DNA from 3 places in the Dyella marensis genome. Region 1 is predicted to be linked to each of the others. Evidence: riboswitches for the same ligand, from Rfam matches in the RefSeq annotation. Region 1 holds a riboswitch; each other region holds the start of a gene.
The links. Region 1 has a riboswitch for cobalamin ahead of metE (5-methyltetrahydropteroyltriglutamate--homocysteine S-methyltransferase). Riboswitches for the same ligand answer to the same signal wherever they lie in the genome.

Region 1 (9,577 bases):
GTGGCAGCTGATGAACAATCATGTCGACCATCGGGGATCCCTCGCCCGCAACTGGGTGGCGGTCAAGTTCAACATGACCACCTATCCCAATCCGGCGGACCTGGAGGCGGATCTGTACACGTGGGCAGACCCGCATGGAAAGCCCGGGAAATATGAGCCTTTCCTCGGCCTGCCTGTGATCACCAACAACATGCTGGACAAGATGAAGAATCTGCTGGACGTGGAGCAGTCGTACATGCACAAGGACTACACCTTGGGCGTCGAGGTCAACTTGAATCAGCCCGACGGCAGACTGCAGAAGGCCTACACCGCGGTGGGCGATGACCGGCATGCGGTTGGCATATTCAATCCCATCGCCGACCCGGGAGCATCTGCGGGCACGGGCGAGAACATGGCGTTTTTCAAGAACACCGGGCAGTGCTGCTACCGGCTCAATACGGTTCGCTATGGAGACAGCCGGGTGGATCGATGGGATTGGAGCTTCCTGTACGGTCTTGGGTACAAGCGCTTCGATTTCATCACCACCGATGAACCCGGAAAAATGCTTGATGACCTGCAGAAGAAGAACCTTCGTAATGGGAACTACTTGATGCAGTAGCGGCTTCCTGCTCCTGCTGCCGCCGTTGCGCCGCCCAGGGAGGTCCCGAGCGGCGCACTTTTTGAAAGAAATTCAGGATTCCTGCATGTCCAGCCGTCGCGCCTTGCTTTCACTAGTTGCCACTGCATCGCTGGTGGTCGTTTCCGCAGAGGTTCTTTCGCGCACGGGGCAGGATGCCGTCGTGCTCTCCATAGGTAAGGAACAATGGACTTCAAGTCAGTTCCAGCAGGTCATGGACGGCACTCCGCCTCAGATCAAAGCAGCGGCTGTCGACGACCCGGCGGCTTTTGCGAAGAAGTTTTCCGAGATGCATCTGCTGGCGGGTCTGGCTGCGTCGCGGCATCTGGAAAACGATCCGGATGTCCGAAGCAAGATTGAATGGCTTCGTCAGGGCGTGCTTGCAAATGCCGCCCGGGATGAGCTCTACCGCACCGCCCAGGTAGGCGACGATGAGGCGAAGCGTTATTACGACGCGCATGCCGGTGACTTCGTCGACTACACCTTGCAGCACCTGGTGATTCGCTACCACGGGTCCGAGATCCCGCTGCGGCAGGGGCAGAAAGACCTAAGCGAAGCCGAGGCGCGCGCGCAATCCGAGGAGCTCAGGCGCCAGCTGCGGGCGGGCCAGGATTTTTCAAAGCTCATCGAGCAGCGAACCGACGATCTGAGTTCCAAGGCCGACGATGGGGTCTTGCCCGAAACAGCTTCGCGTCATCTGCTGCCCGAGATCGCCCTGGGTATAGCCGCGCTGAAGGAAGATGAAGTTTCCCAGCCGATCAGGACGGGCTTCGGCTATCACCTCGTGCGCGTCGTCAAGCGGACGCAGAATACGTTCGAGGATGCCAAGCCCCATATCGTCATTCTCCTGAAAGATGCTGACGTAGACCGGCAGATCGAGGCCTTGAAGCAGGATCATCCCACCCGGTTCGATGCCAGCCTTCTGAGTCGGCGCGATTGACTCCTATCGCTATTGACGAGGTGGTAACCCGCACGCCCCGCTGCATGTCATCGGCCTCATGGAGCTTTTGCTGCCGGCGCCCAGGCCGCAGGAAAGGCCTGGGCGCGCAGGGCGGCATCGAAAGCCTGCACGCCGTATTGCGCCAGGCCGTGCACGCGAAACGAATCGCGCTCCAGCATATCGTCCAGCTCGCTGCGGCTTTCGCAGTGCGCCAGGATCGCTCCGCCATCGCCGGTTTCCAGCGGACCGGCCGCGATGATGCGCCCGGCCCGCGCGTGTTCGATCAGCCAATCCCGGTGCGTGCCGAGATGCGCCTGGATGTCTTGCTGAGCACGCAGATAAGTAAGTGTGACGACATAAAGCATGGTGGACTCCTCAGGCGGCCGCGGCGGGATCGAACGTCCGGCCGATCGCTTCATGCGCGGCCTGCAGCGCGGCGGCGCGGATCTCGCCGCCCCTGGTAAGGCGCTCGGCACGCACGATGCGCACGTCGCCGATGCCCATGAAACCGAACATGGCCTGCAGGTATGCCTCCTGGAAATCCATGGCGGCCGCGGGGCCTTCGGAATACATGCCGCCGCGCGTGGAGGCGACCAGGACCGTCTTGCCGCCGGCGAGTCCCACGGGCCCATGCTCCGTGTACTTGAACGTGCGGCCCGGCTGTGTCACGCGATCGATCCACGCTTTCAGCTGGGTAGCCACCGAAAAGTTGTACATCGGCGCGCCGATGACGATCAGCTCGCTGGCGACGAATTCGCTCACCAGCGTTTCCGAGCGCGCGTGCTCGGCGAGCGTGGCGGCATCGAAGCGATCGATGCCGGAGGGACGGAATCCCGCCGCCGTGGCGCCATCCAGATGCGGGATGCGCTCCTCCACCAGGTCCCTGTAGACCACGCGGGCCAAGGGATGCCGGCGCTGGATCGCCGCGACCAGCGCGGCGCTGAGAGTGCGCGAAGCGGATGCGTCGCCCAGGATGCTCGAATCGAGATGAAGTACTTGCATGGCGTTCTCCGGCTCAGGTGTGGCGTAAAGCTAATGGCCGGCGCCGTGCTCCATTAGTAGGGCAAATCGGTAAGCTTCGTTCCACGGGTGGAACGCCCTGGCGCAACCGTCATGGAGCACGTGGTGGAAGATCTGAATGACCTGGTCCTGTTTGCCGCCGTCGTCACGCATGGCGGCTTCTCCGGTGCGGCAAGAGCGCTGGGCATGCCCAAGTCGAGCCTGAGCCGCCGCGTGGCGGAGCTGGAACGCCGCCTGGGAGTCAGGCTGCTGCAGCGCTCGACCCGTGCCGTCCGGGTGACCGAGGTGGGCGCGGCGTTCCATGCCCAATGCGAAGCGGTGACGCAAGCCGCGCGCGCCGCCATGGAAGTGGCCGAGCGGGCGGGCGAGAAGCCGTCGGGTCGCTTGCGCGTCAGCTGTCCCGTCGGCGTGGCGCATCTTTTTCTTGCGCCGGTCCTCGGCGAATTTCTTCGCGCCCATCCGGACGTGCGCCTGGAACTGGACCTGACCAATCGGCGGGTCGATGTGATCGGCGAAGGCTACGACGTCGCGCTGCGCATCCGTACGGCGATGGACGATTCCAGCCTGGTCGTGCGCACGTTCGGCCTGAGCGAACAGGTCCTCGCGGCCAGTCCGTCCTTCGTGCGCGAGCGAGGCCCCTTTGCTTCCGCCGCCGCGCTGCAGGGCGTGGCCGGAGTGGGGCCGGGAGGCGCGGGAGCGGAGCGTCCGCGCTGGCGCATGGCGGCGCCGGACGGCGCCACGATCGATATCGAGTATGCGCCGGCGCTGGTGACCGACGACGTCCATCTGCTGCAGCAGGCGGCCATGGCCGGCATCGGCGTGGCGCAGCTGCCGTTCAATCTTTGCGGCGAAGCGATCGCGGATGGACGGCTGATTCAGCTGCTGCCCGGCCATCGCATCGCCGCGCACCAGTTGCATGCCGTGTTCCCGTCGCGGCGCGGCATGGTGCCCGCCGTCCGGTCGTTTATCGAATTCCTCGCAGCCGAGCTTCCGCGCATGACGGCGCGCGCGAACGAACACTTCCGGCAGATGGCCGGCGACGCGGATCGCGGCTGATCGGCGAGAGCGGCTTCAGGGGACTGCGCGCTGCCGGCACTCTATGTGAATTAATTTCGACGGTGGCGGGACGGCTCAGGCGAAACGCTTGGCGCCCGCGACGCAGAGCACCACCAGCACGGTGACCAGCACCATCGTCCACGCCACGGGTTCGTGCAGCAGCAGGCCGGCCAGGGCCAGGCCGAAGAACGGCTGCAGCAGCTGCAGCTGGCCGACGCCTGCGATGCCGCCCAGCGCGAGGCCGCGGTACCAGAACACGAAGCCGACCAGCATGCTGAAGACCGATACGTAGGCCAGGCCGATCCACGCTGGCGCAGCGATACCCGCCCAGCTGTCCGGCCGGGTCGCCGCCGCGATGGCGGCCATCACCGGCATCGCCAGGGCCAGGGCCCAGGAAATCACCTGCCAGCCGCCGAGCCGGCGCGACAGCGCGGCGCCTTCCGCATAGCCCAGGCCGCACAGCAGGATCGCGCCCACCATCAGCAAGGCGCCTTCGACCGAGATGGCGCCGTCCTGCAGCAGGGCGAACGAGGCGACGGCGAGACTGCCCAGTCCGGAGAACAGCCAGAACGCGGGCTGCGGCCGCTCGGCGCCGCGCAGTACGCCGAAGACGGCGGTGGACAGCGGCAGCAGGCCGATGAACATGATCGATTGCGCGGAGGTGATGTGCTGCAAGGCCAGTGCGGTGAGCAGCGGGAAGCCGAGCACGACGCCGATGGCGACGATGGAGAGCGAGACGAGGTCGCCGCGGGAAGGGCGCTTCTCGCGCAGCGCGCGGAGCAGGAGCAGGCCGAGCGCGGCGGCGATGACGGCGCGTGCGGAGGTGAGGAACCAGGGCGAGAAGCCCATCACGGCGATGCGTGTGGCCGGCAGCGAGCCGCTGAAGATCACGACGCCGAGGAGGCCGCTGCCCCAGCCTTTGGAAGTGGTTTGCATCGGGGTTCCTTCGATCCTTGTGTGCAAGTGCGGGACGATAAACCGAGGGCGCGATCTGGCGGCGGCCATGCTGTGTGCGGATCGGGGCGAAGCGAGGGCAATTGAAAGGGAGCGTCGCGATACGGAACTCTTCTCCCCTCCGGGGAGAAGATGCCGGTAGGCAGATGAGGGGCGGGTGCTTGCGGTAGCGCTTCTACGAAGAATAGAAAAGCTTTTGGCTTTCTCGACCCTCAGCGCACCGCTCCGCCCGGCCCCTCACCCCAGCCCTCTCCCCGGAGGGGAGAGGGAGCAAAGCGGAACGTCACACCGCCGCGGTAACCCGCTCGCGCATCACCCGCGCCGCCTCGACCAAAGCCACCAGCGCCCTGCGCGTCTCATCCCACCCGCGCGTCTTCAAGCCGCAATCCGGATTCACCCACAACTGCTCCGGACTCAGCACTTCACTGGCCTTCTCCAGTAGCCCGACCATCTCCGCCACGTCCGGTACGCGCGGCGAATGGATGTCGTACACGCCGGGCCCGATCTCGTTCGGATAACGGAAGCGCACGAAGGCATCGAGCAGTTCCATGCGCGAGCGCGAGGTCTCGATCGAGATCACGTCGGCATCCATCGCGGCCACCGCCTCGATGATGTCGTTGAACTCCGAGTAGCACATGTGCGTGTGGATCTGCGTGTCGTCGGCGACGCCAGCGGCGGCCAGGCGGAAGCTCTCCACCGCCCAGGCCAGGTAGCCGGTCCAGTCCGCGCGGCGCAGCGGCAGGCCTTCGCGCAGGGCCGGTTCGTCGATCTGGATGATGCGGATGCCGGCCGTCTCCAGGTCCAGCACTTCGTCGCGCAGGGCCAGCGCCAGCTGGCGGCAGGTGGTGGCGCGCGGCTGGTCGTCGCGCACGAAGGACCACTGCAGCACGGTGACGGGGCCGGTGAGCATGCCCTTCATCGGCCGCCTGGTGAGCGACTGCGCATAGGTGGACCAGCGCACGGTCATCGGCTCGGGCCGCTGCACGTCGCCGTAGATGATCGGCGGCTTGACGCAGCGCGAGCCATAGCTTTGCACCCAGCCATGCCTGGTGAAGACGAAGCCGTCGAGCTGCTCGCCGAAGTATTCGACCATGTCGTTGCGCTCGAACTCGCCGTGCACCAGCACGTCGATGCCGATCTCCTCCTGGAAGCGCACGCAGGCGGCGGTCTGCGCGGCGATCAGCGCGTCGTAGTCCGCGGTGGAAAGCTGGCCGGACTTGTGGCGGGCGCGCGCCTCGCGCACTTCGTGAGTCTGCGGGAAGGAGCCGATCGTGGTGGTGGGGAACAGCGGCAGGTCGAAGCGCTGCTGCTGTTTCGCGCGGCGGAAGGCGTAGGTGGAGCGGCGGTGCGCGTCCGCGGCATCCAGGTTGGCCAGGCGCTGCGCCACCTGCAGGCGGTGCACCCTGGGCGAGGCCCGGCGCGCGGCGATCAGCTCGCGCGCCCGTTCCAGCGCGGGGTAGGCGGTGACCACGCCCTTGCACATGTCGGCCACGGTGCGCAGTTCTTCGAGCTTCTGCCGTGCGAAGGCCAGCCAGGCGTGCACGTCGGACGGCAGCGACTTCTCCAGCGCGGCGTCCACCGGCACATGCAGCAGCGAACAGGACGGCGCCAGCCATACGCGCTGCTTGCCCACGCGTTCGATCGCCACGCGCGTCACGGCCATGGCGCGGTCCAGGTCCGCGCGCCACACGTTGCGGCCGTCGACCACGCCCAGCGACAGCACGCGTTCGGCGGGCAGCGTCTCCAGCACGGCATCGAGCTGGGCCGGCGCACGCACCAGGTCGACGTGCAGGCCGTCGACCGGCAGTTCCTGCGCGAGGCGCAGGTTGTCGCCGAGGGCGCCGAAATAAGTAGCCAGCAGCAGCTTCGGCCGCGCGGCGGCGGCGAGCGCGGCATAGGCCTGGCGATAGGCCGCGGCATCGTCTTCGTCGAGATCGAGTACTAGGCAGGGCTCATCGATCTGCACCCATTCGGCGCCGGCTTCGCGCAGCCTGCCCAGCAGTTCGGCGTAGACGGGCAGCAGGCGTTCGAGCAGGGCGAGGCGGTCGCTGCCGTCGGCGGTCTTGGACAGCAGCAGGAAGCTCACCGGACCGAGCAGCACCGGACGCGCCGCATGGCCCAGCGCCTTCGCTTCGAGGAACTGCGCCACCGGCTTGTCGTCGCGCAGGCGGAAGGTTTGCGCGGCATGCAGTTCGGGGACGATGTAGTGGTAGTTGGTGTCGAACCACTTGGTCATTTCCAGCGCGTGCAGGTCGAGGCCCGCGCGCTGCGTGCCACGCGCCATGGCGAAGTAGCCGGCCAGCGGGTCGGCGTCGGCCAGGGCGCGGTAGCGTTCGGGGATGGCGTCGAGCAGGAAGGCCGTGTCGAGCACGTGGTCGTACAGCGAGAAGTCGTTGCACGGCACGACGTGCGCGCCGGCCTCGCGCTGCAGTTGCCAGTGGCGTTCGCGTAGCTGGCGGGCGGTGTCCAGCAGCTGCGGGCGCAGTGCTTCGTCGCGCCAGTAGGCTTCCAGGGCTTGCTTGAGCTCGCGCCGCGCACCCATGCGCGGGAAGCCGAGATTGGTAACGGTGCTCATGCTGCATTTCCTCGATTCGTGGTGAATGAGGAACGAAGGAAGCGCATGGCCGCGAAGCTTCCGCGGACATGCGCGCGACCTTCGCCCCCGCGGGCGAACCGGGCTGGCGCAGGGTCGCGCAGGAGCGGACGGCCATGGCGTGAGCATGGCGCGCAGCCCCAGCCGCTTCCCCGCGGAAGCTCCAGGTCAGACAGAAAGCTCATCGCCTTCCGGCCGGGGCAGGTCTTCGGGCTCGTGGACGAGAGGCGCAGGCGCCTCGCCTAGTGCTCGCCGCTTCCCGGCCAGTCCACTGGCCAGTGCTGTTGACGAGGGTCGTTTCCACACACCGCTGCGGGGCAGCGCCGGAATTGGCCGTAAGGCCGCACCGGCTTCCCTTTTAATTGCATCCTTTCATCGCGATGAAAGGATGAAAACCACCAGCGGCGGGGAAATTAGGGGCAGGGACGGGGTTCCGTCAAGCGGAAGATCGTGAGGGGAGGTGGAGCAGCCCTCGCGGGGCTGCTCCGGGTGAAGGCTCAGCCCTCCTTGTACTGGCGCAGCGCGACCGGCTCCCAGCGTTCGGTCGAGGGAATGTCCCTGAAGGTCCGCACCCAGGCTTCGGGCACCTGCGGCTGCGGTATGCCCAGGGTGGGAATGGTGGCGCCGGCGACCGGCGCGCCTGGGTAGGTGGACCAGGGATTGAGCAGCACCTGGTTGGGGTTATTGGGAATGACCTGCTGCCGCTTCGGGTCGATGCGCGCCTTCACCGCATTGCCGTCAACGAACAGGCGCCATCCGCTGTCGCCGCCGTTGAGCTTGGAGTTGATGCGGTCGGCGGCCCAGTACCACTTCTGCGTGCTGCGGTCGTTGCACGCCACCACTTCCACCAGGCGGGCGTTGCGCTCGTTGACGGCAAGGCAGCGTCCGTCCAGGCGGCTGACATAGCGGTCGAAGCTGTCCAGGTACCACTGTCCGGCGCGGCGGGTGATGTCCCTGCTGCAGGACCGATCCCACTTACAACCACACCGAATCGGAGACAACCAGTTTCGGCTTCAACCTCGGTGCGGATGCGGAGAAGGCCCTGGCGGGCAATCCGGCGGCGGCGATCAAGCCGAGCTTCGGTTCAAGCTCGCCGCCACCTCGTCGTTGGTGCAGAGGAATGGCCTTGGCCGATCCTCCGGCCCGGTCGTCAGGGTGAAAACCAGTGCCGTGACCATCGACCTCGATTCGCCTTACCTGCACCGCGAACCGGTCGTCATCCTGCAATCCAAGGAAAACGCCGGCCGCTGCCTGATCAACGACGGCCGCGGCGCCGCGACCCTCGGCACCTGCTGGTGGTTTCCGGAAGAGTGCGCGCCACGGTGGGCTGGGCGTTCCTGCCGTAATCGAGCATGGCGTCGACAAGGTAGTACTGCGTGTATCCGATACAAGCGACGGGGCGGCATTGGGGAGCCGCGTCTGCGCCGCCCTTGATCAGCCCCGACGTCTTCATGATCACGTTGAATTGATCCTTGCTGGCCGTGGAGTCGCGGATCACGGTGATTTCGCGCGTCAGCGACTGCTCGCCGCTGCCGAACGTTGTGGGTGAATTCGACGATAGGCAGATGATCGGGGCTGCTGCCGTTGCCGGTGGCTTGCCTGGCTTGCCGCGATTCCAGCGCGGGAAGCTTGCCGCCGCGTTCGATGGCGGCGAGGTGGTCCGCCACGGCCTGCTGGAAATGCCGCACGCGCGCCGCCGTGTCGGCATAGGCGAGGCTCCGGTCGACGTCGGTGGAGAACACGCGTACGCCGCCCGGTTTCCTGGCATAGATGGCCAGGTCCGCTTCGGAAGCCGCGCCGAACAGCCTGGCGACCTTGCCGCGCGCATCGGCGGAGGTTCCCGCGGGGGTGAAAACAGCGACCGGCAGGCCGGCATCGAACAGCGCGCTGGTTTCATCCAGTGCCTTGTTGTACTCCAGCGCCCTGGCGTCGATCAGAACGACGTCGAGCGGGCGGTGGCTGGCTGGCGTGGCCTGGACGCGGTGATCGAACGCCTGGCCAGCGAGGCGCGCGTCGTGGCCTTCGAAACAGGTGTGAGCAGGGCGTAGATCTCGGAGAGATCGACGATGGCGGGACGGCTGGCCAGCGGAGCGGGGTCGGCGGAGATGGCCTGGAATCCGTGGGTGGATGGGGATGCAACTGCGGCATGGATGGATGCGGTGCCGAGCGTGCATGCGGCGATCATCAAGGGCAGGCGAAGTTTGAGCATGGCTTGGTTTCCTTGGGATGGCGCAGAGACCGAGGGTCATGGTCTTTGCGTTTTCAGCCTGCTCGTCATGCTTGCTTTCGTTCCATGCCTGTTTGTCCCGATGGGGATGGCTTACCGTCCAGTGCAGCTGCGATCTGTCTGAAAAGTGTGCGGAAGCCATTTTTCCAACAAGTTTCTGGAGGCTGCCGC
Region 2 (9,577 bases), 2.6 Mb from region 1:
CGCCGTGGCCGACTACATCGCCATCGCCAAGGCGGGACCTGCGGTGATCGTTTCCAACGTGCCGCAGTTCAGCATCTACAGCGAAGATGCTGCGCGCCGCTTCGTGCTGCTGGTAGATGAGTTCTACGACCGCCATGTGAAGCTGATCCTTTCCGCTGCAGCGCCGATCACCGAGCTGTATGACGGCGACCGGCTGCGTGCGGAGTTCGGGCGTACGGAGTCGCGGCTGATCGAGATGCAGAGCGAGGAATACCTGGCTTCACCGCATCTGGCGTGAACGAGCCTGTCAGCGGTTAACCGATCGCACTGGTGCCCGCTTCCCTTGGCTCGTTGGCATGCCTGCGCATGCCAACGAGCCAGGGTTTTGCATTGCCGCCCGAGTCAAGCGGCATGCATCGCATCGCCATCCCTGTCTCGGCAAGCCGCAGGAAAGCGGCTCCTAGCGACGGCCCGAACCGACCATAGGCAGTTGCTTACCCGGCCCCGCCTTCACCCAGATAAACTTCAGACTGTTCCACAGCTCGCCCGAACTAAGATCGACATATGCAGTAGGTGCTCCCTGCGCTGCGCAAGGAAGACCACCGAATGAGACCACCCCGATCTGGTAGACGCGGCCACCGATACTACGAATGATGGGACTGCCACTGTCGCCATGACAGGCTCCTTGTCCGCGCACTCCAGCGCAGAAATAAGTGCTCAGATCATCGCCATATGCGGCCGCACACTCGTCGTGTGCCAGCAAAGGCACGTCCACCGCACGCAATCGATCCGGAAAAAAGGGGATATCCGGATCCGTGTTGCCCCACCCCATCACCGTTACAAATTGACCGGGTCGGTACAAGGCATCGCTGCCCAGCGTGGGCAAGCTGACCGGGACGACGCCGCTGACGGGTGCGTCAAGAAATATCAGCGCCAGATCGGAGTCCGGGACCGTGCTGACCGCTACCGCGCTGACGCCTCGCCGCTGCGCTCCAATGTCGTCTGAAAGCAGGGTTTGCCCGATGGTGACCGAGAGCCCTGCCGCATTTCCGTCGGTTACGTTGTTGACACAATGCGCAGCGGTAATCACCACGTCCCGGCGATAAAGCGACCCTCCGCAGAAATGCCGCCCGCCAGATTGCAGGGAAGCCATGAACGGGTACTGCGCCCTGGACACCTCATGACCACCGATGATGCGCGGATCGATGCGGGAGCCGTTCTCCACGGATACCTGCGGCTTGGCAAAAGCCAGGCTCGCAGTAGTGAGAGCGAGCATGCTGGCCATCCAAGCCACGATGCTGACGATTGCCTTCTTGTTCGAACGCATTTGCATGAGACTTCTCCAGGTCATGGAAGAGGATTATCCATTGCATTGCGATAATGCCCGCTAAAAGCCAGCGCTTACGCGGCTACAAGTAAACACATGATCTTTGCTTCCTGGATATCGCAGAAGTACGAAAGTCTTCTCTGACATGCAGCTCCATGAAGCTGGCCTCTTCCGCTACTGCGCCGACCACTGAGCTGTACGACGGGAGTAGCTGCGTGCTGAGTTCGGGCGCACGAAGTTGAAGTTGGTCGAAATGCGGAGCGAGGAAAATCTCGCGTCGCCGCATCTGGCGTGAGGGACGGTTACCAGGAGCGGATCACTCCGGGCGGCCGTGCCCTCCTCGACCATGGCGTGCCAGCAGGCACGCCATGGTCGAGCATTGCCGCCGAGTCACGGCTTGCATCGCCGTTCCGCCGTACGGCTGCTTGGGAATCAGGCCTAGCGACGGTTCGATCCGACGGTATGCAGTCCTTTATTCCGCGCCGGTTGCACCCAGATAAACCGCAGGCTATTCCACAGCTCGCCTGAGCTGAGGTTGGCATACACCCCAGGCGCACCCTGCTCCGCGCATCCCTCGCCGAACGAGACGACGCCGATCTGATAGACACGGCCACCTATGCTGCGAATGATCGGTCCGCCGCTATCGCCCTGGCAGGAATCCTTGCCACGGACACCTGCGCAGAAGTAGGTGCCCAGCTCGTATCCTTCATAGCTGGCGGCGCACTCCTCCGGCGCAAGAATGGGCACATCCACTTCCCGAAGCCGATTGGGGAAGAACGGCAGCTCCGCATCGGTGTTGCCCCAGCCCATGACCGTTGCCGTCTGCCCGGGCCGGTACAAGGCATCGCTGCCCAGCGTGGGCAAGCTGACCGGAACGACGCCGCTGACCCGCTTGTCCAGAAACACCAGAGCCAGATCGGACGCCGGGAGCGTGCTGATCGCCACTGCCCGGATCCTTCGCCGCTGCGCGCCGATGCCATCCGAAAGCAGGGTCTGCCCGATGGTGACCGTGAGCTCCGCCGCGTTGTCGTCGGTTACATCGTTGACGCAGTGAGCAGCAGTAATCACCACATCCTGGCGATAAAGCGATCCCCCGCATAAATGCTGCCCGTCGAATTGCAGCGAAGCCATGAACGGATACTTCCCCCTGGATACCTCATTGCCGCCGATGATGCGCGGATCGATGCGCGGGCTGTTTTCCACGGATGCCCGCGGCGTGGCGAAAGCGAGACTCGCGGCGGTGAGCGCGAGCATTCCCGCCATCCAGGCCATGACCCTGACGGCCGTCTTCTTTCTCGAACGCATTTGCATGGGACTTCTCCAGTTCATGGAAGAGGGTTAGCAACTGCATGGCGTCAAGCGCTCGGAAAGCCGGCGCCTGCGCAGCTACGAGTAGACGCCTGACCCTTGCCCGGAGATATCGCAGAAATCCGAAAGTTGCGCCGAACATGCCGATGGCCCGCACGAGGGACGCTGCATACCCGGAATAGTCCCAATTGCCTGGCTGAAACCCGCCATGGACGCGTCCCTGCGCATACGCTTCGCAACGGACATCCACGCCGGAGAATGCTCATGATGCGCAGCGCCTTGCTCATGCTGTCCCTTGCCGCCGTATCGGCCGTACCTGTCCATGCCACCGATGTGGCGCAAAGCATTCAGGACGAACTGCCCCAGGTCGTCGCATGGCGCCACGACATCCACCAGCATCCCGAACTGAGCAATCGCGAGACGCGCACCGCCGCACTGGTTGCCGCGCAGCTGAAGAAGCTCGGCCTGGACGTGCGTACCGGCATCGCGCACCACGGCGTGGTGGGCGTTCTAAAAGGCAGCAAGCCCGGGCCGAGGCTGGCAATCCGCGCCGACATGGACGCGCTGCCGGTCACCGAGGAAACCGGCCTGCCGTTTGCCTCAGCAGCGCTGGGCGAATACCGCGGCAAGTCCACCGGCGTGATGCACGCCTGCGGCCACGACGCGCACACGGCCATGCTGCTCGGCGTCGCCACCGTGCTCGCCGGCATGAAGCAGGAGCTGCCGGGCGAGGTGATGTTCGTCTTCCAGCCGGCGGAGGAAGGAGCGCCAGCGGGCGAGCAAGGCGGAGCCGCGCTCATGCTGAAAGAAGGCGTGTTCCGCGACTTCGCGCCGGATGCCGTATTCGCCATGCATGTGATCAGCACGCTCAACGTCGGCACGGTGGCGCTGCGGCCGGGACCCACGCTGTCCGGGGCGGACGGCTTCAAGCTGGTGGTCCACGGACGCCAGACGCACGGCGCCATGCCGTGGAACGGCGTCGATCCCATCGTCACCGCGGCGCAGATCGTCGAGCAGGCGCAGACCATCGTCAGCCGCCGGCTGGATATCGGCACGCTGCCGGCCGTGCTCAGCTTCGGCATCGTCGAAGGCGGCACGCGCCACAACATCGTGCCGGACAAAGTGGAACTGCAGGGAACCCTGCGCAGCTTCGATCCCGCCATGCGCCAGCGAGCCATCGACCATCTGCGCGGCATCGCCGAACACGTGGCCGCCGCGAACGGCGCCACGGCGGAACTGCAGATCCCGATGGGCGACAGCTATCCGGTCACGGTCAACGACGCCGCATTGACCGCACGGGTACGCAGCAGCCTGGTCAAGGCGGTCGGCCACGCGCATGTGGTCGAGGCCCCGCCGGCCATGCCCTCGGAGGATTTCGCTTATTTCGCCAAAGAAGTGCCCGGCGTGTACTTCTTCGTCGGCGCCACGCCAGCCGGCCAGGATGCGGCGAAGGCGGCAGCCAATCATTCGCCGCGGTTCTTCATGGACGAGGGCGCCATGAAGGTAGGCATGACCTCGATGCTGCAGGCGACGCTGGACTATCTGCAGGCCCCAGCCACCGAAACGGATCACCAGGAGCAAGCAGCGAGCTGAGCAGGGGGATGGAAAGCCCGCTACTCGTCCGGCTTCTGGCGAACCGACACGCCCGCCAAAGCCGGTGGCGTGCCGCAGCGGCCGGAGCGCAGCGCATCCAGATAAGCCGACACCAGCGTCGTCGTGCTCTTCTGCGCACCCGCGGCGAACTGGCCGCCGCCTAAGTTCATATGGTTGGCGCCATCCACCACGGCCAGCCAGCGGCAGCCCGGCCCCAGTCCATCGAAGGCCTGCATGCGCCAGCGGTAGTCGCCGCCCAGCCCCTGGTCCCGCGTGCCGGTGACCAGCAGCGTGGGCGCGGCGATCGGTGCCCATGCGCCTTCGGGGAACACCGGTCCCGGCCCTTCCGGCGATAAGGCCACGTAGGCGTCGAAGCTGCCCTTCGGCGCCAGCCCCAACTTGTTGTGCGCACCGGCTTCCAGCATCACCGTGATCGCGCCCATCGAATGGCCGAGCAGCGCCTTGAACGATGCGTGGCAGCGCTGTTCCGACCACGCCAGCGCCGCGTCGATGTCGAGAAAGCGCGCCCGATAAGCCGGCGCATCGGTGACCAGGGCGGTGATGCCGCCCTTGAAGCCATGGCTGCGCAGGTCCTGCTTCAGCACCGGCAGGCCGCTTTCGCGGTGCCCCATCACCACCACGCGCCAGCCGTCGGCGCTCAAGGCCTCGCCTACATAGCGCAGGCCCTGCTCACTTCCGCCGGCACCGTGCGACACCAGCAGCAGCGGCGGGCAGGTTTTCGCCGCGGCAGGCTCGTACACCATCAGCGGCGTGCTCGCGCCATCGGAACGCGGCACCTCGATGCGTTCCGCGGCCCAGGCCTGCACGGTGGCGGCCAGCGCCAGCAGCGCGGCCACGATCTTCGGCGACGTCGTCGACATGCTTCACTCCCCTTCGATGGCCTGCACTGCGGTAACGTGGCGGCCTTTCCTGCACGGAGCCCCGCCATGACCAGCCTGCTCTTCCTCGCCCTGCTGTCCGCGCCCGGCATGCCGGCGGACGATTTCTCAACGCGGGTGCAGCAGGCCAAGTTGACCGAGGGCGCCAAGGACGGGCCGGACTACCAGAAGAAGATGTGGGCCGCGATCGGCGACCGCACCACCGACGCGCTCAAGGGCTGCATCGCCACCCTGCCCAAGCCGGACAAGTCCCCTTTCGTACTGGTCGCCGACGTGCACGCCGACGGCAGCCTGGGCCGGGTCGAAGTCCGCGCCCCCACCGACGTAGCCACCTGCCTGCTCAGCCGCTTCGCCAGCTGGAAGCTGCCGGCCCCGCCGGCCAGCCCGGCGCCGTATCCGATCGAGGTGGATTTCAGCATCGCCCCCTGAGCGCCCGGGCAGAACCGATCGCCAAGATTTTTCGCATGGCCGCCAGGCCGCGCCAGGCCTTGAATTACCCCACTTATCCACCGATATATGCACAATGGCTTGGGTTGACCTTCCCTGCCTTACCCCTATATGTTGTGTCGGTCGGTGCCTTTCTCAGACCCACGGTCGGATTGGCTTAATAGGGAATCCGGTGCGAATCCGGAACTGCCCCGCAGCGGTAAGCGGAAACGAAAGCTCCCATCGCACTGGCCTTCCAAGGCTGGGAAGCGGGGGCGAGTAGGTCGGATCGGTCGCCAGCGAACGGTCCATGTCTGCGAGTCCGAAGACCTGCCGGCACATCGCGGCCTTCAGCGCCGCGGTGAGTGATGGCGGCTTCCGCGGGGAGGCGCGTCGTGGCGCGGAGCCTTCGCTCCGCCGCACGGCCGTCCCCGCCTACACCGCCTTCGTCTCAGCCCTGCGCGCGGGAGCAGGTCGTTGAAGCCTTTGGCCTGGAGCGATGCCATGCAACCTATCGACACCGACTCGCGCGAGCGCACCGACGACCGCGCGGACGCATCCGCCTTCCCTGCCGCCGACGCAGCTGCCGCCGCGCCGGAGTCCATTCGCATGGAAGCCGTGGCGGAGACCCCCTTCGCCCTCACCCCGCCGCACAACCCCGGCCAGATGCGCGTGACCAAGCGCAACGGCAGCCAGGAGATCGTCGACGTCAACAAGATCGTGCGCGCGGTGACCCGCAGCGGCGAAGGCCTGCATGCGGTCGATCCGCTGCGCGTGGCGCTGAAGACCATCGGCGGCCTGTACGACGGCGCCACCACGCGCGAGCTGGACGAGCTGTCGATCCGCACCGCCGCCGCGCTCACCGCCGAGGAGCCCGAGTACGGCCAGCTCGCCGCGCGCCTGCTCGGCGCCTACGTCGACAAGGAAGTGAGCGGCCAGGAAATCCAGAGCTTCTCCCAGTCGATCGCGCGCGGCGCGGAGCTGGGCATCCTCAACGCACGCCTGCGCGACTTCGTCGCCGCCAATGCGCGCAAGCTCAACGACGCCATCGATCCGCTGGCCACGCGCCGCTTCGAATACTTCGGCCTGCGCACCGTGTACGACCGCTACCTGCTGCGCCACCCGCAGCTGCGCAAGGTGATCGAGACGCCGCAGTACTTCTTCATGCGCATCGCCTGCGCGCTGGGCGGCAACGAGATCGGCGAGACGCTGGAGCTGTACCGCCTGCTGTCCTCGCTGGAATACATGGCCAGCTCGCCCACCCTGTTCAACGCCGGCACCGCGCACGAGCAGCTCAGCTCCTGCTTCCTGCTCGACTCGCCGACCGACTCTCTGGAGTCGATCTACGAGAAGTACGGCGACGTGGCCAAGCTGAGCAAGTTCGCCGGCGGCATCGGCCTGGCCTACTCGCGCGTGCGTTCGCGCGGCTCGCTGATCCGCGGCACCAACGGCCATTCCAATGGCCTGGTGCCGTGGCTGAAGACGCTGGATGCCTCGGTCGCTGCGGTGAACCAGGGCGGCAAGCGCAAGGGCGCGGCCTGCGTGTACCTGGAGCCGTGGCACGCCGACATCGAGGAGTTCCTCGAGCTGCGCGACAACACCGGCGACGAGGCGCGCCGCACGCACAACCTCAACCTGGCCAACTGGATTCCCGACGAATTCATGCGCCGCGTGGAGAGCGACGGCGACTGGTCGCTGTTCGATCCGAAGATCGTGCCGCACTTCGTCGACAGCTGGGGCGAGACCTTCGAGCGCGCCTACCGCGAAGCGGAAGCCGCCGGCATCGCGGTGAAGAAGGTGAAGGCGCGCGAGCTGTACGCGCGCATGCTGCGCACCCTGGCCCAGACCGGCAACGGCTGGATGACCTTCAAGGACCGCAGCAACGCCACCAGCAACCAGACGGCCAAGGCCGAGAACGTCATCCACCTGTCCAATCTGTGCACCGAGATCCTCGAGGTGACCAACGCGGGCGAGACCGCGGTGTGCAACCTGGGTTCGGTGAACCTGGCTCGCCACGTGGTGGACGGCGTGTTCGACTTCGACAAGCTCGCCGCCACCGTGCGCACCGCGGTGCGCCAGCTGGACCGCGTGATCGACCTGAATTTCTATCCGATCGACACCGCGCGCACGGCCAACCAGAAGTGGCGCCCGGTGGGCCTGGGCGTGATGGGCCTGCAGGACGTGTTCTTCAAGCTGCGCCTGCCGTTCGATTCGGCCGACGCGCTGGCGCTGTCCACGCGCATCGCCGAGGAGATCTACTTCCACGCGCTGAGCATGTCCAACGAGCTGGCGCGAGAGCACGGCGCGCATCCGGGCTTCGCCGAAAGCCGCGCCGCCAACGGCGAGCTGCAGTTCGACTACTGGCCGCAGGCCAGGCCGAACGACATGCCGCGCTGGGATTCGCTGCGTGCGAGCGTGAAGGAACACGGCCTGCGCAACTCGCTGCTGATCGCGATCGCGCCGACCGCCACCATCGCCTCGATCTCCGGCTGCTACGAGTGCATCGAGCCGCAGGTGAGCAACCTGTTCAAGCGCGAGACGCTGTCCGGCGACTTCCTGGTGGTGAACCGCTACCTGGTCGAAGAGCTCAAGACGCTGGGCCTGTGGACGCCGGAAGTGCGCGACGCCATCAAGCTGGCTGAAGGCTCCATCCAGGGCATCGCCAACATCCCCGAGCGCCTGCGCCAGATCTACCGCACGGTGTGGGAACTGCCGCAAAAGGCGCTGATCGACCTGGGTGCCGCGCGCGGCGCATACATCGACCAGAGCCAGTCGCTGAACCTGTTCATGGAGAACCCGAACATCGGGCAGCTGAGTTCCATGTACATGTACGCATGGAAGTCCGGCATCAAAACCACGTACTACCTGCGTTCGAGGCCGGCGACCAAGATCGCCAAGACCACGGTGGCCGCCGCCGCGCCGGCAGCCAGGCCGGCGCCGGAAGCCGAGCAGGAACAGGCCAACGCCGCGGTGTTCTGCTCGCTGGAAAACCCGGAATACTGCGAGGCCTGCCAATAAGGCAACGCACCCGATGAAGCCGTACCGGAACCGCAGCGGGAAATCCGGTGTCGCCGCCTACGAAAGCGGCGAAGGCTACATCCGGGTGCGTTTCATCCACGACGGCACCTACGAATACGACGCCACCCGGCCCGGCCGCCTGCACGTAGGCAACATGCAGAAGCTGGCCGATGCCGGGATCGGCCTGTCCACCTATATCAGCCGCTTCGTGCGCGAACGCTACGCGCGCAAGCTCGATTGAGCGCCGGCGGCGCCCGCAGCAAAGGAATTCCCATGTCGCACATCCTCGATCCCGGTTTCGAACTCACCCTGCGCCCGATGCGCTATCCCGAGTTCTACGAGATGTACCGCAACGCCATCAAGAACACCTGGACGGTGGAGGAAGTGGACTTCTCGCTGGACGTGACGGACCTGAAGTCCAAGATGAGCGACGCGGACCGCCATCTGATCCATCGCCTGGTGGCCTTCTTCGCCACCGGCGACACCATCGTGGCGAACAACCTGGTGCTGAACCTGTACCAGCACATCAATGCGCCGGAAGCGCGCATGTACCTGTCGCGCCAGCTGTACGAGGAAGCGCTGCACGTGCAGTTCTACCTCACCCTGCTGGACACCTATATTCCCGATCCGGCCGAGCGCAACAAGGCCTTCGGCGCGATCCAGAACATCCCCTCGATCCGCCAGAAGGGCGAGTTCTGCTTCAAGTGGATCGACTCGATCCAGAACCTGCAGCGACTGGAAACGCGCGAACAGCGCCGCCAGTTCCTGCTCAACCTGATCTGCTTCGCCGCCTGCATCGAAGGCCTGTTCTTCTTCGCGGCATTCGCCTACGTGTACTTCCTGCGTTCGCGCGGCCTGCTGCACGGGCTGGCCTCCGGCACCAACTGGGTGTTCCGCGACGAATCCGGCCACATGGGCTTCGCCTTCGAAGTGGTGCGCACGGTGCGCGCGGAAGAGCCGGACCTGTTCGACGAAGCCATGCGCATGCAAGTGGAAGAGATGCTGGAAGACGCCATCGCCTGCGAAA
Region 3 (9,577 bases), 2.2 Mb from region 1:
CGCCAGCAGGATCAGCGGCTGCCAGCGCATCAGGCGGCGGTGATGCATGGCCCAGTCCAGCGCTCGCTCGTAGACGCGCTGCATGCCGCGGTCGAAACGCTCCACGGCGCGCTCGATCCGGCCCGGTTCGCGCCGTTCGCTCTCCTGCTTGAGCATCCAGCCGCACAGCGCCGGCGTCACGGTGAGCGAGATCACCGCCGAGATCACCACCGCGGCGGTCAGCGTCACCGAGAACTCGCGCATGATCACGGTGAACTGGCTGTTGCCGAACAGCAGCGGCACGAACACCGCCACCAGCGACAGGGTGATCGAGATCACCGTGAAGCCGATCTCGCGCACGCCCAGCAGCGCCGCCGGCAGCGCCTGCTCGCCGTGCTCCATGTGGCGCACGATGTTCTCGATCACCACGATGGCGTCGTCCACCACGAAGCCGATGCACAGCACCAGCGCCACCAGCGACAAGGTGTTGAGCGTGTAGCCCAGCGACCACATCACGATGAAGGCGCCGGCCAGCGACAGCGGCACGCTCAAGGTGGCGATCAGGGTCGGGCGCAGCCGGCGCAGGAACACCAGCATCACCAGCGCCACCAGCAGGATGCTCAGCAGCAAGGCGATCTCCACCTCGTGCAGGGCCGAGCGGGTGGTCTGGGTGAGATCGAAGATCGGCGTGATCTTGAGGTCCGCCGGCAGCCACGAGCGCATTTCCGGCAGCTTGGCGCGGACCGCGTCGGCGGTGGCCACGGCATTGGCTTCCGGGCGCTTGCTCACGCGGATGGTCACCGAGCGCTGCCCGTTGAACCAGGCCGCCTGGTATTCGTCCTGCTGGCCGCTGTAGACCTTGGCCACGTCCGACAGCCGCACCGGCGTGCCGTTCTTCACCGAGATCAGCAGCTGGCCGAATTCTTCGGGATTGTGCAGAGAGTCGGTGGCGGTCACCGTCATCTGCGTGGTGCCGTCGCTCAGGATGCCCTGCGGCGAGGTGACGTTGGCCGCGCGCAGCGCATTGCGCACGTCGTTGCCGGACAGGCCCATGGCCGCCAGCTGCGCATTGTTGAGCTCGACGCGCACCGCCTTGGGCCGTCCGCCCATGATGCGCACCTGCGCCACGCCCGGCACCTGCGACAGCACCGGCTTGATCAGCGTGTCGGCCATGTCGAACAGCTTGTCGGGGCTCTGCGTGCTCGAGGTCATCGACAGTAGCAGCACTGGCATCTGCGAGTTGTTGAATTTGAAGTAGCGCGGCGGGATGGTCATGCTCGAGGGCAGGTCCACCTGGGCGGCATTGATCGCCGCCTGCACGTCGCGCGCCAGCTTGTCGGTGGACTTGCCCGGCTCGAACAGCAGGATCACCGAGCTGGAGCCGTCGTTGCTCTCCGAACTCATCTCCTTGATGCCGGGAATCCGCCCCAGGTGCCGCTCCAGCGGCGCGGCCACGGTGGACGCCATGGTCTGCGCGCTGGCGCCGGGCACTTCCGCATAGACCGACATGCCGGGGAATTCCAGCGCCGGCAGCGCGGCCACGCCGATCAGGAGGTAGGTCCAGATGCCGGCCAGCGCCAGGCCCAGCGCGAGCAGCGAAGTGCCCACCGGGCGGCGGATCATTGGAGCGAAGATGTTCACGTAGTCCCCGGGCGGCGCCTCCTGCGGCGCTCCGCAGGCGGGACTTTATGCCGGGGGGCACATGCTTGGGATGTGCCTGAAGTGCGTGGCGCATATAGGTCGTAGGTTGGGGTGAGCCATCGGCGAACCCCAACGTCGCGGCCTATGACGGTGCCACGTTGGGGTTCGCCTGCGGCTCACCCCAACCTGCGCCCGGATCTCAGTGCGCCGGGCTGTAGCGCAGCGTCAGGTAGGCGGTGCGGCCCAGCTGGTTGTAGAAGCGCACGGTCTCGTAGCGGTGGTCGAACACGTTGGCCACGCGGCCCTGCAGGGTCCAGCCCGGCTGGAAATGCCAGCTCGCGCGCAGGTCCACCGTGGCGTAGCCGCCCAGGCGCTGCAGGTTGGCCGCATCGTCGTAGCGGTAGCCCTCGGCATTCACCGTGCCGCCGATGCTGAAGGCGCCGCCCAGATCGCGGTCCAGGTCGAGGCGGGCGATGCGTTCCGGACGGCGCGCCAGCAGGTTGCCGCGGTTGGGATCGTCCTCGCCGCGGTTCTCCGGCTTCTGGAAGGTGAGATAGCCGCGCAGGTGCCAGCCGTCGACGTCGGCGCCGGCCTGGCCCTCGATGCCGCGGATGCGCGCCTTGCTGATGTTGACCGGCACGAAGAAGGCGTCGTAGCCGATCAGGTCGTCCACCTTGGTCTGGTAGGCGTTCACCGCCCAGTTCCACACGCCCGGACGCGCCGACAGGCCGATCTCCGCCGTGCGCGACTTCTCCGGCTTCAGGTCGGGATTGGCGGTGGCGAAACCGAAGAACGGCGGGAAGTACAGGTCGTTGAAGGTCGGTGCATGGAACGCCGTGCCGTACGAGGCGGTGAACTTCAGGCCGTTCTCGAAGCCGTAGCCGTAGGCGGCCAAGCCGGTGTCGTGGTTGCCGAACTGCTGGTTGTGGTCGTGGCGTGCCGACAGCTGGATCTCGTGCGGACCGAACTGGCCCTGGTACAGCGCGAACACGCCGGTGTTGTCGCGCTTGCTGCGCAGGTAGTCGGTGTCGCTCTGCACGTGTTCCTGCTGGTAGTCCACGCCGGCGCTGAGCAGCTGGCCCGGCGCGAGCGTCACGTCGTTCTGCCAGCTGGCCTGGTTGCGGCGCGAATACAGATGGCCGGCGGGCGCCATATCGGCGCCGAGGTCCGCGCGGTTGAGATAGTTGTCGGCGCGGTCGATGTTCTGGCCGGCGCTCAGGCTCATCTTCCAGGCGTCGAGCACGGCGAAGCGCAGGTTCGCGCCGGCCACCTGCTGCGAGCGGCGCGTGTAGTTCTGGAAGTCGCCGTCGTATTCGATGTCGCCCTTGCTCTTGAGCACGCTGGCGCTGAGTTCGGTGCCGCCGTCCCAGCGATAGCCGCCGCTGAGCGCGCCGTTGTAGGTGCGGTAGCCGTCGTCGTCCGGCTCGTTGGTGAAGCAGCCGCCCACGCCGGCCGCCGCGGCGCGGCAGGCATTGATGCCGCGCGTGTACTGGCCGCCCACGCTGGCGTTGAACCAGGCGTTGCGCGAACCGCCCGACAGGCCGAACTGGCCGTCGGCCAGGCGATGGCTGCCCACGCCTACGGTTACCGACGGCGTGAGCGCCTGATCGGGCTGGCCGTGGCGGGTGAAGATCTGGATCACGCCGCCGATCGCATCCGAGCCATACAGGCTGGAACGCGGGCCGCGCACGATCTCGATGCGCTCGATCTGTTCCACCGGCAGCTGCTCGAAGGCCGGAATGCCCGCGCCCACCGTGCCGATGCGCACGCCGTCGACCAGCACCAGCGTGTGCGAGGAATTGGTGCCGCGCATGAACAGCGAGGTCTGCTGGCCCAGGCCGCCGGCATTGCCGAAGGCCACGCCCGGCAGGCCGGACAGCAGATCCTGCACCGACTGCGGCTGCAGGCGTTCGATGTCGGCGCGGGTCAGCACGGTGACCGGCGCCAGCGTCTCGTCGATCGGCGTGGCCGTGCGGGTGGCGGTCACCACCACGGTGGGGAGCTGCCCGGCGTCGTTCTGGTCGGCGGCGTGGGCCGCGGCGAAGCAGGACAGCAGGGCGGTGGCCAGCAGGGTCTTCTTCATGGAGCGTTTTCCTCGGCCGCGCCTCGCGCACGGCCCATCGATGACGAGCTGGCGGCATGACGGAGGAGGAGGCGCAAACGACGGCAGGCGAACGGCACCGGCACGTGGTCCGGCTGCGCCCTCCGCGAGCCACCAGGAAAGATATTCGGGCCGGTCTCCGGGCTTGCGAGTGCGCTTTGCCGCGCGATCCTCCCGCGGCCTTCCCGCGCTCGTGGGAGCGCAGTGGCATGTCGCTGGAGGCAAGAACTGCTCGCTTACCGTTGCGGGGGCAGCGCCGGCCTTGCCCTCAAGGCGCGCCGGCTTCCCGTTTCATCCCTTGGCAGCGTGGCTTTGGGACACCCGAACGAACGCAACTTTAACGGGGAGGCCGGGTGGCTGACAACGCGGGGCGGAATGACCCGATGGGGGGGGCGCCTGTTCCTGCGATCATCATCGTTTCCCATGGCCGACATTTCTGTCATTTCTTGACGGTTTGGCCACCAAATATTGTCCGGAAGCAAGTTTCGCGAAGGTTTTACGCAAGCTCCGGGTAATATTTCATTTGTTTGCCTAAGTCATTGTTTCAGTGAGCTTCGTAAGCTTCGCGTAAGCGTAAATATTTTGTTGACGCCCAGCGATTTTCGCAATTATGTTCGGACCGCTTACCGCGGGAACTTGCGTGCGGCGCGACGAGGCTTGGGGAAGTTCTCTCGCTGCGATCCGGGGCTTACGAATGCCCCACACGCATTCTTGCGCTAGGCGTTTTCGGCGCCTTGCGCCTGTCGGCCTTCAGGCCATCATGGGGAGAACACAGATGATCAAGTACCAGCACGCTGGTCGCGCGCCGCGTTGGCGTCAGACCGCACTCGTCGTTGCGTTGGGAATGAGCCTTGCCGGAGTGGTGCAGGCGCAGTCGAACGCATCAGGCGTGATCTTCGGCCGCGTTGACGCTACCCGCGGCAACACCGTCCATATCGAAAACATCGACACCGGCCTTGCGCGCGACATCAGCGTCGACCAGTCCGGCCGCTACCGCGCGTCCTCGCTGCCGGTCGGCCGCTACAAGGTCACCCTGGTCAAGGATGGCGCCACCGTCGATACCCGCAACGATGTGCTCGCGGCGGTCGGCACCGGTACCGAAGTGAGCTTCACCGCGGCTGCGGTCGCGGCCGGCGAGGCGAAGAACCTCGAAGGCGTGCAGGTGGTGGCCAGCGCGCTGCCGGCGATCGACGTGTCGTCGGTCGACTCCCGCACCGTGCTGACCGCCGAGCAGCTGTCCAAGGTGCCGGTGGCCCGCAACGTGACCGCGGCCGCCCTGCTGGCGCCCGGCACCGTGCTGGGCGACTCGCGCTACGGCAACGTGGCTTCGTTCGGCGGCGCTTCGGCGGCCGAGAACCAGTACTACATCAACGGCTTTTCGGTGACCAACGCGCTGACCAACCTGGGTCTGGCGCAGCTGCCGTTCGATGCGATCGACCAGCAGCAGGTGTTCACCGGCGGTTACGGCGCCGAGTACGGCCGTTCCACCGGCGGCGTGGTCAACCTGATCACCAAGCGCGGTACCAACGAATGGAAGGCCGGCGTGATGGCGCTGTGGATTCCGAAGTTCCTCCGCTCCGATCCGCGCAACATCATCCAGCCGTCCGACAACACGCTGTTCCAGTACCGCAACGACAACAAGTCGTGGGTCACGGAATACGGTGCGTACATCAGCGGTCCGCTGATCAAGGACAAGCTGTTCATCTATTTGACCGGTGATTTCACCAAGCAGGAAGGCAAGACCATCGCCTCGGCCACCGCGCAACAGGTGGCGTATTACGACGTGAAGTCGCCGCGCTGGTTGGGCAAGATCGACTGGAACATCACCGACAGCCACATCCTCGAACTGACCGCCTTCTCGGACAAGACGACCGAGCAGGACCAGGTCTACGGCTACAGCTACACCCCGACGCTCGCCGAAGGCGCCAAGCGCGGCACGGTCGATCTGAAGAACTATTCCGGCGGCGCCAACCCGACCCCGGGCGGTGACTTCTACATCGGCAAGTACACCGGCTACATCACCGACAACCTCACGGTCAACGCGCTGTACGGCAAGAGCAAGTCGGTGCACACGCAGACGCCGACCTCGGCCAGCGGCGGTTCGTGCCCGATCGTCAGCGGCCAGTACCGCAATGCCAGCGGCGCGCTCGTGCGTCCGCCGGCGTGCTACCTGATCGGCAACCTGCTCGCCCCGGGCGCTGAGGACAAGACGCACGGCTGGCGTCTGGACATCGAGTACCGCCTCGGCAGCCACGACCTGCGCGTGGGTGTGGACAACCAGACGCTGGAGTCTTATTCGGGCACGTCGTACGAGTCGAACCAGCGCTACATCTACACGCTGGCTCCGGCGAGCGGCAACATCGCCGGCCGTCCGGACATCCATTTCCCGACCGGCACGCTGAACTACGTCGACTACCGCGTGTTCAAGGCCGCCGCCAACGTGCGCGTGGAACAGGAAGCGCAGTACATCGAAGACCACTGGCAGATCAACGATCGCTGGCTGGCCTACATCGGCCTGCGTAACGAGCAGTTCAACAATTTCAACGGCAGCGGCGAGTCCTACGCCAAGCAGCGCCACCAGCTCGCGCCTCGCCTGGGCATCAGCTGGGACGTGTTCGGCGACTCCAGCCTGAAGGTCTACGCCAATGCCGGCCGCTACCACCTGGCCGTGCCGGCCAACGTGGCCATCCGCGGCGCCTCGGCTTCGACCTACAGCAGCCAGTACGGCACCTTCACCGGCGTCGATGCGCAGGGCCGCCCGATCAACTTCCAGCCCTATGGCCGCGTGTACTACCTCAACGCCGCCGACGGCACCACGCCCGATCCGCGCACGGTGGCGGCGAAGGGCCTGGGCGCCTACTACCAGGACGAGTACATCCTGGGCTTCGACAAGCAGCTGGGTTCGAACTGGACGTTCGGTGCGAAGGCGATCTATCGCAACCTGAAGAACATCATCGACGACATGTGCGATACGCGTCCGTTCGAGAAGTACGCGGCGCGCAACAACATCGACATGAGCAACGCCGTGCTCAACGGCTGCTACCTGTTCAACCCGGGCAAGGGCAACAACTTCCTGGTCGACGTGACCGGCAACGGCAACTTCCAGGAGTTCAAGCTCACCAAGGCCGACCTCGGCTTCCCGGACCTGAAGCGCAAGTACCTCGCGCTGGACATGTACCTGGAGCACCAGTTCAGCGACAAGTGGTACGGCAAGGTCGAGTACGTGCTGTCGCACAGTTTCGGCAACTCCGAAGGCCTGCTGAAGTCCGACATCGGCCAGGCCGATCCGTCGGTGACGCAGGACTGGGATGCGCCCGAGCTGATGCTCGGCGCCAACGGCAACCTGCCGAACGACCGCCGCCACCAGCTGAAAGCCTATGGCTGGTACCAGGCCACGCCGGAATGGATGTTCGGCGCCAACGTGTCGATCTACTCGGGCCGTCCGAAGAACTGCATCGGCGTGGCCCCGGGCGATCCGATCCAGTACGGCGAGGCGTACTTCTACTGCGACGGCAAGATCGCTCCGCGTGGCTCGCGCGGCCGCACGCCGTGGGCTTATCAGCTGGATCTGAGCGCGCAGTACAAGCCGCACTGGGCTGGCGACAACCTGACGCTGGAAGCGAATGTGTTCAACGTGCTCAACAGCCAGAAGGTGCTGAGCCGCCAGGATCTGGGCGAAACCGACGTCGGCGTGCCCGACCCGGTCTACAACCGTCCGATCAGCTTCCAGGTGCCGCGCTACGTGCAGTTCGAAGCCCGGTACGACTTCTCGCTATAACAACGACAGAGGAAAGCGCGCCTGGCTTCGCCGGGCGCGTATCTCCCCGAATTGGCCGCCGGGAACGGCGGCCTTTTTTTGCGCACACGGCCGCGATTCCCTGCTGGCAGGGGGGGTGAAATTCCTACGATCCGGTCGCGTCGGTGTACGTTAAGTATTTATTCACTTTTTTTCTTGCCGGGCGATTTTTCCAAATTGCTTTCCATACAAGGTGTTGCAAGCGTATCAGTGCATGACTCCGCCTAAGAAAAAATCTTAGTTTTTTGTTGACTCCCTTTCCGACCCCCCTCTAAGGTCGGCGAGCGACCCGCGAGAAGTTGCGAAGCGCGCCAGGCGAGGGGTCGCCTGCCGCTTTCCGCCGATCCGCTTTCGAAGGGACCTGCCGCGATTTCCCGCGACGCTTTGGGGCGAACTTTTCGCCCGTCCTTTTGGATTTCTCGGGGAGATCAACCAATGCAGACGTTCCGCCAACCGCGTCACGCGGCGGTGTGCCGCCGTACCGCCCTCGCCCTCGCGCTGGGCATGAGCCTCGCCGGCACGGCGATGGCGCAGTCCAATGCCTCCGGCGTCATCTTCGGCCGCTCGGCCGAGGCCGGCAGCACCATCCATATCGAAAACCTGGACACCGGCTTCGCCCGCGACATCGGGGTGGACGCCGACGGCCGCTACCGCGCCGCTTCGCTGCCGGTCGGCCGCTACAAGGTCAGCGTGCAGAAGGACGGCAAGACGCTGGAAAGCCGCGACAACGTGCAGGTCGCGCTCGGCGGCGGCGTGGATGTCTCGTTCACCGGCGCGGCCACCGCGGCATCCGGCAATGCGCAGACGCTGGAAGGCATCCAGGTGATCGGCAATGCGCTGCCGGCGATCGACGTGTCGGCGGTGGACTCGCGCACCGTGCTCACTTCCGAACAGCTGCAGAAGCTGCCGCTGGCGCGCAACGTCACCGCCGCCGCGCTGCTGGCGCCGGGCGTGGTGTCGGGCGACTCGCGCTACGGCAACGTGGCTTCGTTCGGCGGTTCGTCGGCGTCGGAGAACCAGTACTACATCAACGGCTACGCCGTGACCAACGCGCTGACCGGCCTGGGCTTCACCAGCCTGCCGTACGACGCGATCGACCAGCAGCAGATCTACACCGGCGGCTACGGCGCCGAGTACGGCCGCTCCACCGGCGGCGTGATCAACGTGGTGACCAAGCGTGGCGGCAATACCTGGAAGGGTGGCGTCGGCATGTACGTCATTCCGCAGTACTTCCGCGATTCGCCGCGCAGCATCTACCGCGAGAACGGCCAGCTGTACCAGTACCGCGCCGACAACAAGACATCGTCCGAGCAGTACACCGGCTACGTCAGCGGTCCGCTGATCAAGGACAAGCTGTTCCTGTACGCCGCCGGCGACTTCACCCGCACCACCGGCCGCACCGTGCTGCCGATCACCACGCCGCAGCAGACCAACGACGTCAGCAAGGCCACCAAGTGGCTGGCCAAGATCGACTGGAACATCACCGACAACCACCTGCTGGAACTGACCGGCCTGTCGGACAAGACCAATATCGATCGCCAAGTCTACCGCTACGACTACAAGACCTTCCACACCACCGATTACCTCGGTTCGGACAAGACCAAGAACTTCGATTCCGGCCCGGGCTCGCAGCCGGGCGGCGACGTCTACATCGGTAAGTACACCGGCTACATCACCGACAGCCTGACGGTGAACGCGCTGTACGGCCGCAGCAAGACCGAGCACGTGCGCAACCTCGGCTACGCCGCCAATCCGAACTGCCCGTGGATCCTCGATTCGCGCCAGGGCGCGGGCGTCGGCACGCCGATCACCGGTTGCGGCCTGGTCAACGGCACCGTGCTGGGCAAGGGCGCGCAGGACAAGACGCACGGCTGGCGCCTGGACGTGGAATACCGCCTGGGCGACCACGACCTGCGCGCGGGCGTGGACAACCAGACGCTCGAATCCACCGCCGGCAACGTCTATGAAGGCGGCTACCGCTGGGTCTACCGCAATGCCGGCCCGGTCACCGGCCGCCCGGACATCGTGCCGCCGCCCGGCACCCAGTACGTGGCCGAGAA

Region 2: it holds a riboswitch for cobalamin, as region 1 does, so the genes downstream of both, ISN75_RS00560 (ribonucleoside-diphosphate reductase subunit alpha) here and metE (5-methyltetrahydropteroyltriglutamate--homocysteine S-methyltransferase) in region 1, are expected to answer to the same signal.
Region 3: it holds a riboswitch for cobalamin, as region 1 does, so the genes downstream of both, ISN75_RS21970 (TonB-dependent receptor domain-containing protein) here and metE (5-methyltetrahydropteroyltriglutamate--homocysteine S-methyltransferase) in region 1, are expected to answer to the same signal.

Annotation. Positions count from the first base shown of each region.
Region 1 covers NZ_CP064029.1:2,817,580-2,827,156, reverse strand. The annotation lists gene ISN75_RS12120 (glycerophosphodiester phosphodiesterase family protein) at 1-598, shown strand, start outside; gene ISN75_RS12115 (foldase protein PrsA) at 684-1,556, shown strand; gene ISN75_RS12110 (YciI family protein) at 1,613-1,921, opposite strand; gene ISN75_RS12105 (FMN-dependent NADH-azoreductase) at 1,932-2,558, opposite strand; gene ISN75_RS12100 (LysR substrate-binding domain-containing protein) at 2,682-3,632, shown strand; gene ISN75_RS12095 (DMT family transporter) at 3,708-4,568, opposite strand; gene metE (5-methyltetrahydropteroyltriglutamate--homocysteine S-methyltransferase) at 4,870-7,161, opposite strand; cobalamin riboswitch at 7,362-7,595, opposite strand; gene ISN75_RS12085 (hypothetical protein) at 7,677-8,180, opposite strand; gene ISN75_RS12080 (hypothetical protein) at 8,155-8,544, opposite strand; gene ISN75_RS12075 (hypothetical protein) at 8,652-9,227, shown strand; gene ISN75_RS12070 (hypothetical protein) at 9,246-9,530, shown strand.
Region 2 covers NZ_CP064029.1:142,805-152,381, reverse strand. The annotation lists gene zapE (cell division protein ZapE) at 1-277, shown strand, start outside; gene ISN75_RS00585 (serine protease) at 440-1,312, opposite strand; gene ISN75_RS00580 (serine protease) at 1,745-2,617, opposite strand; gene ISN75_RS00575 (amidohydrolase) at 2,879-4,207, shown strand; gene ISN75_RS00570 (alpha/beta hydrolase) at 4,228-5,088, opposite strand; gene ISN75_RS00565 (peptidase C13) at 5,155-5,535, shown strand; cobalamin riboswitch at 5,662-5,884, shown strand; gene ISN75_RS00560 (ribonucleoside-diphosphate reductase subunit alpha) at 6,142-8,550, shown strand; gene ISN75_RS00555 (hypothetical protein) at 8,564-8,791, shown strand; gene ISN75_RS00550 (ribonucleotide-diphosphate reductase subunit beta) at 8,824-9,577, shown strand, end outside.
Region 3 covers NZ_CP064029.1:4,997,411-5,006,987, reverse strand. The annotation lists gene ISN75_RS21975 (efflux RND transporter permease subunit) at 1-1,620, opposite strand, end outside; gene ISN75_RS21970 (TonB-dependent receptor domain-containing protein) at 1,820-3,703, opposite strand; cobalamin riboswitch at 3,835-4,061, opposite strand; gene ISN75_RS21965 (TonB-dependent receptor) at 4,566-7,499, shown strand; gene ISN75_RS21960 (TonB-dependent receptor) at 7,953-9,577, shown strand, end outside.